3 regions of the Streptomyces sp. NPDC086787 genome follow, and region 3 is predicted to be linked to each of the others. Evidence: riboswitches for the same ligand, from Rfam matches in the RefSeq annotation. Region 3 holds a riboswitch; each other region holds the start of a gene.
What was found. A riboswitch is a leader RNA that binds a small molecule or an ion and turns the genes downstream of it on or off. The one in region 3 is predicted to bind cyclic di-AMP.
Positions count from the first base shown of each region.

Region 1: it holds a riboswitch for cyclic di-AMP, as region 3 does, so the genes downstream of both, ACIPK3_RS06495 (peptidoglycan DD-metalloendopeptidase family protein) here and ACIPK3_RS24750 (C40 family peptidase) in region 3, are expected to answer to the same signal.
Region 2: it holds a riboswitch for cyclic di-AMP, as region 3 does, so the genes downstream of both, ACIPK3_RS16100 (transglycosylase family protein) here and ACIPK3_RS24750 (C40 family peptidase) in region 3, are expected to answer to the same signal.

Region 1 is NZ_JBIVBC010000002.1:81,963-85,372, reverse strand. It holds gene ACIPK3_RS06500 (SGNH/GDSL hydrolase family protein) at 1-584, opposite strand, end outside; gene ACIPK3_RS06495 (peptidoglycan DD-metalloendopeptidase family protein) at 826-1,758, opposite strand; cyclic di-AMP (ydaO/yuaA leader) riboswitch at 1,763-1,923, opposite strand; gene ACIPK3_RS06490 (alpha-galactosidase) at 2,190-3,410, opposite strand, start outside.
Region 2 is NZ_JBIVBC010000005.1:399,125-402,534, reverse strand. It holds gene eno (phosphopyruvate hydratase) at 1-547, opposite strand, end outside; gene ACIPK3_RS16100 (transglycosylase family protein) at 854-1,552, opposite strand; cyclic di-AMP (ydaO/yuaA leader) riboswitch at 1,557-1,725, opposite strand; gene ACIPK3_RS16095 (transglycosylase family protein) at 1,907-2,953, opposite strand; gene ACIPK3_RS16090 (cytochrome P450) at 3,080-3,410, opposite strand, start outside.
Region 3 is NZ_JBIVBC010000011.1:188,398-191,807, forward strand. It holds gene ACIPK3_RS24740 (helix-turn-helix domain-containing protein) at 1-778, opposite strand, end outside; gene ACIPK3_RS24745 (ATP-binding protein) at 992-1,450, shown strand; gene ACIPK3_RS24750 (C40 family peptidase) at 1,540-2,013, opposite strand; cyclic di-AMP (ydaO/yuaA leader) riboswitch at 2,017-2,239, opposite strand; gene ACIPK3_RS24755 (hypothetical protein) at 2,544-2,852, opposite strand; gene ACIPK3_RS24760 (ATP-dependent Clp protease proteolytic subunit) at 2,859-3,410, opposite strand, start outside.

The DNA.
Region 1 (3,410 bases), on a different contig from region 3:
GGGACCTCGAGGCCCAGGACCTGCCCGGCGCGCAGCGCCACCCGGGTGTGTCCCTCGGGTGAGAGGTGGAGCCGGTCGCCGTCCCAGGCCCGGCGGTCCTGCACGGTCTTCAGGGACCACAGGTCCAGCACCGGGCAGCCGTACCGGTCGGCGATGGCCCGGACATGCCCGTTGTACGTGGCGATCTTGCCACGCAGACGCTTCATCACGGGCACGTCGCGGGTGTCGAACCCGGTCGTCACCAGCACCGTGCCCGCCGCCTCGGTGAGCTGGGCCACCGCACGCTCGAAGCGTTCGGCCACCTCGTCCGGGTCGGTGCCGGGGCGGATGATGTCGTTGCCGCCCGCGCAGAAGGACACGAGGTCGGGCGCGAGCGCCACGGCCTGCGGGAGCTGGTCCGCCACGATCTGGTCGAGCAGTTTGCCGCGCACTGCGAGGTTGTTGTAGTCGAAGTCGCCCTCCGGGCGACGGTCCGCGAGCAGCACCGCGAACCGGTCGGCCCATCCGACGTATGCCCCGTCGGGGCCGGGGTCGCCGACGCCCTCGGTGAAGCTGTCCCCCACCGCCACGTACGACCCGATCACTGATCTGTTGTCACTCTTCGAATCGTCTGTCACATCGCCCCATGATTCACCTTCGCATGTGACTTACGCGATCGTAGGAAGGGGTTGACGAACGGTGAGATAAGCCACGCTTAAAGAATTTGTCAATGCCGGAATAGGGTGCACCCGGGGGGTGTTGACGGGCCCGGACACACCGAAGGCCGGACCCGGGGATCACAGGGATCGCGGGTCCGGCCTTTCGGTCCGTGACGGGTGGTGCCGGTCAGCCGACGGAGACGCCGTGGCCGCGGAGGTAGGCGACCGGGTCCACGTCGGAGCCGTAGTTCGGGGTGGTACGGATCTCGAAGTGGAGGTGCGGGCCGGTCACGTTGCCGGTCGCGCCGGAGAGTCCGAGCTGCTGACCCGCGGTCACGCTCTGGCCCGCCGACACGGAGAGCTGGGACAGGTGGGCGTACTGCGCGTAGTAGCCGTCGCTCAGCTTGATGACGACCTGGTTGCCGTACGCACCGCCCCACCCGGCGGAGACGACGGTGCCCGCGCCGACGGCCTTGACCGGGGTGCCGGTCGGGACGACGAAGTCGACACCGGTGTGGTAGCCGCTGGACCAGTGACTGCCCGCCACGTGGTAGGCGGTACCGATGCCGCCGCCCGACACGGGGCGGGTGTAACCGGTCGAGGCGGTGGCGGTCTGCTCCGGGGCGGCCTTGGCGGCGGGCGCCGGGGCCTCCTTGGCCTGCGGGGCGGCGGACGGCTTCGCGGCCGGGGCGGAGAAGGACGACTGCCGCGGCTGGGCCGGGGCCTCGTGGGCCGCCGTGGCCTTCTTGCCCAGGGTGAGCTTCAGACCGGGGTGGATCAGCGAGGGGTCGCCGCCGATGGCCTCGCGGTTGTCGTGGTAGATCCGCTGCCAGCCGCCGCGCACCTGCTGCTTGGCGGCGATCTTGGACAGGTAGTCACCGGACCGCACCGTGTACGTGCGTGCGTGCGAGTGGGCCGAGGCCGGGCGCTCGGGCTTCGTCTGCTTCGCGACGGCGGGAAGCGACTGGACGGCCTTCTCGGGAGCGGCCGCGGGGGCCGCGTGGGCGCCGGCGGCTCCCATCAGCGGCAGGGCCAGCGCGGCACCGCCGGTACCGGCGACCGCTATGGAGCGGGAGAAGCGGCGGGTCTTGGGACGGCGGTGCTTACCCTTCGCGGGCATGGCGAATTCCTCTCCGGCGCCTGCGAGGTGAGCTGTCGGGTTCGGACTGGAGATGCCCGGCCGCAGTGGAGACGCGGCTTCACCCCTAGCCTGTTCCGGAGACCGGAACAGGCGGTGTTGCCTGTGGGTCCCCCGCTTCCTGCCGTACACGGGTGAGTGTGTGGGGACTCCGGGCGGCGGCAGGATTCGGCGTTCCGTCCGGATTGATGGTGAACGTAAGCGAGCGCGCCGCGAACGGACAAGAAGAAAATTCCTTGTGTCCGGCTTTCGCTTGATCCGTTACCGGAATTCCCGGTCACCCTCCGTGAATTCCCCGCTCGATTCCCTCCTCAATTCCCGGGAACGGCACCGCGATTACGTGAACATGACGCACGACGGACGGTCACCATATGACCCTCCTCACGCACGCCCCCCCAATTCGGACATTCAACTCAGATGCGACGTAGTCGAAGAACTGTCGCGTCGAGGTCACCCCGGAGCCCAGTGCTCAGCCCGTGGTGCAGCAGCACGGCACCCCGATGGATATCACCGGTTTCGCGGCATTCGTACGATGCTGTCGGGTCGAGCCCGCGCAGCCGCGGCGCCGGGACCGGCTCGCCGTAGTGCTGTGCCTGGAGCCAGGCGAGTACGACCGTCTCGCCCCCGAGCGTGTACTGCACCGCGCTCAGTCCGCCCTCCGGGGGCCGCAGCCGGTACAGCTCGCCGTGCTGCACGACCGGGCGGATCTCCTTGTAGAGCCGCACCCACTCCCGGGCCGCGGTAAGTTCCGCCTCGGTCCACTCCGAGAGGTCGCCACCGATGCCGAGGACCCCGGCCATGGCGCTGACGAACCGGAGGCGCAGTGCGCTGACCCTGCCGTTGAGCTGTGTGTTCGGACTGTCGGTGACCCAGGCGGCCATGATCCGCGCGGGGTGGATCTGACTGAACCCGTGCTGGATGGCGAGCCGGTCCAGCGGGTCGGTGTTGTCGGAGGTCCACACCTGGTCCGTGCGGCTCATCACACCGAGGTCGATCCGGCCGCCGCCGCCCGAGCAGGACTCGAACGCCACACCCGGGTGGGCCGCCCGCAGCCGGTCCAGCAGGGCGTAGAAGGCACGCACATGGTCGGTCCAGAGCCGCTGCGGGTAGGGGTCGCCCGGCCAGCCCGGGTCGGTGAAGCAGCGGTTGAAGTCCCACTTCACATAGTCGATGGGCGCCCCGGAGAGCAGGCCGTCGAGCTGCTCCCACAGATACCGCTGGACGTCCTCGCGAGCCAGGTTGAGCACCAGCTGGTTGCGCAGCTCCGTGCGCTCGCGTCCCGGCTGGTACTGCACCCAGTCGGGGTGTGCGCGGTACAGGTCGCTGTCCGGGTTGACCATCTCGGGCTCGACCCAGATGCCGAACCGCATCCCCAGGGCGTGCACCTGGTCGGCCAGTGGTGCGAGGCCGTCCGGGAAGCGGTCGGGGTTGGGTGTCCAGTCGCCGAGTCCGGCCCGGTCGCTGACCCGGGCGCCGAACCAGCCGTCGTCGACCACGAACAGCTCCACTCCGATCGACGCCGCGCGGCGGGCGAGCGCGGTCTGCCGCTCCTCGGAGATGTCGAAGTACGTGGCCTCCCAGGAGTTGAACAGCACGGGCCGGTCCTGCTCGGCGTCCGGGATGACGTGGGCCCG
Region 2 (3,410 bases), on a different contig from region 3:
AGCGCAGCGCCTCGGAGAAGGACTCCGCGCCGATCGGGGCGATCATGAACTCCTGGATGTCCACGTTGGAGTCGGCGTGCGAGCCGCCGTTCAGGATGTTCATCATCGGCACCGGCAGCAGGTGCGCGTTCGGGCCGCCCAGGTAGCGGAAGAGGGGCAGGTCGCTGGCCTCGGCTGCGGCGTGGGCGACGGCGAGGGAGACGCCGAGGATGGCGTTGGCACCCAGCGAGCCCTTGTTGTCGGTGGCGTCCAGGTCGAACATCGCCTGGTCGATCAGGCGCTGCTCGGTGGCGTCGTAGCCGACCAGCTCGGGGCCGATCTGCTCGATCACGGCGAGGACGGCCTTCTCGACGCCCTTGCCGAGGTAGCGGTTCTGGTCGCCGTCACGGAGCTCGACGGCCTCGAAGGCACCGGTGGAGGCGCCGGACGGAACGGCGGCACGACCCGTGCTGCCGTCGTCGAGGCCGACCTCGACCTCGACCGTGGGGTTGCCTCGGGAGTCCAGGATTTCCCGGGCTACGACGACGTCGATGGACGGCACGAGCATCTCCTTCTTGGGATGTGACGCTGGAAGTGCGGGGCTGGTGTGCCTTGCGCCTAGAGCCTATCCGTCCCGGGAGCGTCGGCCATCGACCGACCGCCCCATGGACAGGGAGACCGCAGGAACAGGGAGACCGTACACATTGTTCCACGACGGAACAAAGAGGGGCGGCAATTCGCGAGACGGAGCGGCAGTGCGGGAGACACGAACGCGGGAGACAGAACAGAACCCCGCCCCGGTGCGTGCGGGGGAACACGCGCCGGGGCGGGGAGACCGGGGGGGGCGGGGAGCCCGTGGGGACGGGGGTGTCCGTCAGCCCAGGTGCAGCTGCTGACCCGGGTAGATGAGGTCCGCGTCCTTGATGATGTCGTCGTTCCGCTCGAACAGCTTCTGCCAGCCGCCGCGCACCTTGTGCTTCGCGGCGATGGAGCTGAGGGTGTCGCCCTTGACGACCCGGTACTCGCCGTCGCCCTTCTTGACCTTCTCACCGGTCGGGGTGGTGACGGTCTTCGGCTTGGGCTTGGCGGTGTGCTTGCTCGGGGCCGGGCGGTCGACGGAGCGGGAGGCGGCCTTGGGCTCGGCGGAGCGGTCGGCGGACTTCGTGGTGTTAGACGCGGAGCCGCCGGTGTAGGCGGCGCGGGACAGACCCTTGCCGCAGACCGGCCAGGCACCCTTGCCCTGTCCGGCGAGGACCTTCTCGGCGATCTCGATCTGCTGCGACTTGGTCGCCTTGTCGGCGGTGGCGGCGTACTTCGTGCCGCCGTAACCGGCCCAGGTGGAGGCCGAGAACTGGACGCCGCCGTAGAAGCCGTTACCGGTGTTGATCGACCAGTTGCCGCCGGACTCGCACTGGGCGACGGCGTCCCACTCGGAGGCGGTGGCGGCGGAGGCGGTACCGGAGGCCACCAGCGGAGCGGCGACAGCGGCGCCGGTCACTCCGGCGATCGCGATGACGCGAGCGTGGACGGGCCTGGAGGGACGGCGGTGCTTGCCCTTGGCGGAAAACAGCATGTTGGGATCCCCTCACCGACGCCTGCGAGGTGAGCTGTCGGGTTCGGGCCGGTTGAGTTGCCCGGCCACTCCTCCCCCTGGGAGATGTGGCTCCACCCCTAGCCGCCCCGGTCAACTGTCCGGCGCGGCACTTACCTTGGGTCCCCCGCTCCTGCCTGCGGCGCTTGCGCGTCGTCTGTTCCCGTGCGGCCGCTGGCAGGATTCGGCGTTGCGACAGCCGGGGCTCGTGATGGCGAGCGGTCCTGACCGTAGACAGGCGCCCGGGGGATTTTCAAAGACGATCAGGGCTTCTGAGACTCATCCCACACTTTCACCAAACCGGACATTATATGCGAACAAGGGCGCCAACTTGCCCTATTCGCCGTCCGTTTCGGTACCGATTTCCAGGGTCTGACCGGGCATGATGGCGTTCGGGTCGCCTCCGATGGCGACCTTGTTGGCGGCGTAGAGCGCACGCCATCCGCCGTCCACGTCAAGGGAGTCGGCGATGGAGCAGAGGGTGTCGCCGACGCGCACCGTGTAGCTCTGCGAGGCATGTCGGCCCGACGACGCGGGGCCCTGTCCGCTTGCTTCACTTTCGTCCGCACTCGCGCCCCGGTGACGACCGCCGGCCGCGGCACCGGTGTCGACCAGGTTCCAAGACCCGGCCTCCTCGGCCGATTTGTCCGAGTCGGAGGTGGCGCCCTCGGTGGGCGAGCCGTCACCCTCCTGCGAACCGTCCGCCCCGGAAGGTGCCGACTTGTCCGACTTTGCTGAGCCGTCGGAATCGGCGGACCCGGCGGGGTCGCCCTTCTTGTCGGCACCCTCACCCGCGTCGGCGTCCGACGACGAGGAGCCCGGCACCGAGGAGCCCGGCGCCTTGGACGAGTCACCCGAGTCGGGTGAGCCGGAGGGGGTGGAGGGGGTGGAGGGGGTGCCGGAAGCACCAGAAGAACCGGACAAACCGGAAGAACCAGACGAACCCGAGGAGCCGTCCGCGTCGGGCGACGCGGACCCTACGCCCGTGTCCACGTCGACGGACCCGGAGTTCGAGGTGAGCCCGGAGAGTAGAGCGCAGGTGGCCCAGTGGGCGGTGCCCTTGCGGTCGAGGATCCGCTCGGCGACGGCTATCTGCTGCGAACGGCTGGCCTCGTCCGGGCTGGCCGCGTAGTCGAGACCGCCGTACTCGTCCCAGTCGTCCTGGGACAGCTGGAGTCCGCCGTAGTAGCCGTTGCCGGTGTTGGCGCTCCAGGAGCCGCCGCTCTCGCACTCGGCCACCTTGTCCCATGTGGTGCCCTCGGCCGCGCTGGCGCTCGCCGCGCCGAGCAGCGGGATGGCGATGGCGGAGCCGGCCACTCCCGCCGCCACGAGGAGAGCCGGAGCCTGACGGGGGCGACGGTGACGACCGTTCCCGGAGAGCATGCGGAGACCTTTCGCGCGACAGCGGTGACCGGTGCGGCACGCGAAACCCATGTGCCGCACTGACGAGTGAACGTATCCACTGACGATCACTTGTCACAAGTTCATGCCGCGCAGATCACGTGAAGATCACATAGTTGAAGGTTCATCACCTTCGGGCCGGACGGGAGTGAACTCCACCGGCAAGGTGCGCAGCCCCCGCATGATGAGCCCGCCGCGCCACCGCAGTTCGGCCGGATCCACCGCGAGCCGGAGATCGGGGAGGCGGGTGAGCAGGGTGGCGAGCGCGGTCTGCCCCTCGAGGCGGGCGAGCGGCGCCCCGACGCAGTAGTGGATGCCGTGGCCGTATCCAAGATGCTGGTTGTCGCGTCGTCCGAGATCGAGGACGTCCGGGTCGGCGAACCGCTCCGGGTCCCGGTCGGCGGCGGCGAGCACGACGAGCACCGGATCGCCGGGCGCG
Region 3 (3,410 bases):
AGGCCCGGAGGTCGTCCTTCTGTTCGAGATAGAGGCTACTCGTCAACTGGTCGAGAACAACCACGTCCAGATCGGAAGTGCGCGGAAATGACAAAATAACGAAAGGTCCGGTGATGCCGATGTGGGCGCCGGCGGCGAACGGCAGCACCTGAAGCCGTACCTGGGGCAGCCGCGCCGCCTGAGCCAGCCGCTCCAACTGCCCCGCCATCACCTCCGGACCGCCGACCTGCCGGTGCAGCACGGCCTCGTCCAGTACGGCGCTCAGCTTCAGCGGCGGATCCGACCGCAGCACGTCCTGGCGGGCCAGCCGCACCGCCACCAGCGCGTCGAGCCGCTGTTCGGCGTCGTCGCCCGGGCGTACGGCCGCCCTGGTCACCGCACGTGCGTAGGCCGGGGTCTGGAGAAGTCCGGGGACCACCGACGTCTCAAGTGTGCGCATCGTGCTCGCCTGTGACTCCAGGCTGATGAAGTCCCGGTAGGCGGGCGGAAGCACCCCGCGGTAGGCGTGCGACCAGTGGTGTCGGCCGCCCATGTCGTCCGCGCCCGCCAATACCATGATCAGTTCGCGCAGTTGGCGGTCCGTCAGCCCGTAAGCGTCCAGGAGTAACCGCACATCGGCCGGTTTCACTCCACTCGCGCCCGTCTCGACACGGCTTACCTTCGACTGGTGCCAGCCCACCAGCCGGGCCGCCTCACCGCTGGTGAGACCCGCCCCGGTGCGCAGCATGCGCAGTTCGGCGCCGAGTTTCCGGCGGCGCACCGCGGGACCGTTCTGCATGGACTACTCCCTACTCCACCCGGGCCGCCCAAATACGCTCTGCCGTCGCAGAGTTCACCGCATCGAGCGACAGATATATGCACATCTTGGCGGATCGATACCCGTGGCCGGGGCGGTGGTGGCAGTCTGGCGGCGAAGCACCAGTCCGGGACCGTACTCGAACCATCCGCAGCGTGTCGGACTCCGGTCCCGCGTGAAAGGGACGACGTCGCCATGGCAGATCATTTGGAAGCGTCCGTAACTCTGCCGAGCGATCCCGTCTCGGTCGCCGCGGCCCGCTCCTACGTACTGGGAACCCTCGCGGAATGGGGTCTGCCGTCGGACACCGAGGTGGCCGACACCATCCGGCTCATCGTCTCGGAACTCGCCACCAACGCCGTGCAGCACACCTTCGGGCAGTCGCCCACGTTCACGGTGGACATCGTGCTCGACCGCGCGGAGCGGCTGAGCATCGGCGTCACCGACAGTCATCCGCGCTTCCCCAAGCGGCTACCCGCTGCCGTGCAGCAGGACAACGGCCGGGGCATGGTGATCATCCGCTGGCTGACCGCGGAGTGCGGCGGCAGACTCTGCGTCCGGCCCACGCGGGAGGGCGGCAAGACCGTGGCCATCGAACTGCCGTGGACCGTGACCGCCCAGCCGCTGACGGCCGCGGGGCAGCAGGACCCCTGACCGGCGCCGGGAGGCGCCGGGGAGGCGCGGGGGACGGGCCGGGCCCGAGGGGGCGACGCCGCGATGCGAGCCGCCGCCCCCTCGGCGGTTCAGCCGACCCGGCCGTACCAGACGCTCTTCGTCCAGATCTTCTGCAGTCTCACCACGTCCCCGCTCTTCGGGGCGTGCCAGATCTTCCCCTTACCGGCGTAGATCCCCACGTGGTACACGTTGGATCCCGAGTGGAAGAAGACCAGGTCGCCGGCCCTGCGGTGCCCGGACGAGACGTGGTGCGTCTTGTTGTACTGCTGGGCGGCCGTGCGGGGCAGGCTCTTGCCCGCCTTCTTGAACGAGTAGAGCGTCAGCCCCGAGCAGTCGAACCGTCGCGGACCGCTGGCGCCCCACTTGTACGGGGCGCCCTTCTTCGAAGCCGCGATCTGGAGTGCCTTCGTAGCCGTCGTCGCCGCCGCGGCGTCGGACGCCATGCCCGGAACCACGATCGAGCCGCCCACTGCGGCGATGGTCAGGGCCGAGGCCGTACCGGCACGGGCCATGAGCGACGGGACACGATTGAGCGCAGTCATGCGCAACCCTTCGTCAGCCGCCTGTGAAGGATGACCTGTCGGATTCGGGCTGGCGAAGTAGCCCGGCCGCGTTGCCGCGGCTTCACCCCAAGGGACGCTCAGAACGAACAGATGAACCAGCGAACATCCGTTCCGGCGACCCGTCTTGCTTGGGTCCTCCACTCCTGCCGATCCACTCCTGTCGACCGGTCATCCGGGAGGCGGCAGGACTCGGCGTCCACCCGGACCGCCCCGCCGCTGTGGCGGGGGCTTGTCGTCAGACAGGGATCTTCACTCACCCGTGTCCGAAAAACCCAATGGAATCGGGGATTTGTGGGGTTACTCACCACTCACCCGTTCGGGTGGACATTGCTGTGTTCGAGTCATGGTCGAGAGGGCGAACGGCCCCCGGACCAGCGGCGGAGTACCCCACCGTCCGGCTCTGACAGGCGTGTTGCGCAACTCCTACGGGCTCACGAACGGACGCTCGGCTACGCCGTACGGGGGTAAGCCTTCTGGGCCGTTTCAACACCCTTGCGGACGAACGGAAGTCAGCCCGTCCGGCTCGGCGGAACGGTGACCCGGGCGGTTCGGCGCTCCCCGTCCAGCACCCGCATCGCCCGCGCCAGGGTGGCCGCGTGCAGTTCCGACTCACCCCGCCGGTGCATGACGGCCAGCGCGTCGCGCAGCGCCGTCGCCGCGGACACCAGGGCCTGGGCGGCCCGCAGCCCGCTGTACGTGCCCTCCTGCTGCGCCGGGTTGATCCGGCCCAGCAGGTCGACCGCGTCGAGGTAGCGGTCGACGAGTTCGCCCTCGGCCCGGGTCAGGGCGGGCAGCGGCGGCAGTTCCGGCGGCAGCATCGGCGGTCACCTCTCGCCCGGCGCGGTGCGGGACGCCTCGCGGCTCGTTACGACCCCGTCCGCCAGCCCGTACTCCAGTGCGCCCCGCGCGTCGAGGACGAGGTCACGCTCCAGGTCCTCGTGCACCTGCTCCGGGGTGCGCCCCGTGTACCGGGCGAGAAGTTCCTCGAGTCGCGCGCGGACCCGCTCCAACTCCCGGGCCCGGATCGCCAGGTCGCTCGGCTGACCTTCCGTCGGTTCGGGCAGCGACGGCTGCCGCAGCAGCACGCGCGCGCCCGGCAGTACGAACCGTTTGCCCGGCGTACCGGCGGCGAGCAGCACCGCGGCGGACGGGCCGGCCTGCCCGAGGCAGACCGTCTCCACGTCACAGCCGACGTACCGCATCGTGTCGTGGATCGCGGTCATCGCGCTGAACGAGCCGCCCGGGGAGTTGATGTAGAGCGAGATGCCGCGGTCCGGGCTCGCGTACTCGAGATGCATGAGCTGCGCGACCACATCGTTCGCCGAGACCTCGTCGATCGGCGCGCCGAGCAGCACGATCCGCTCCTCCAGCAGCTT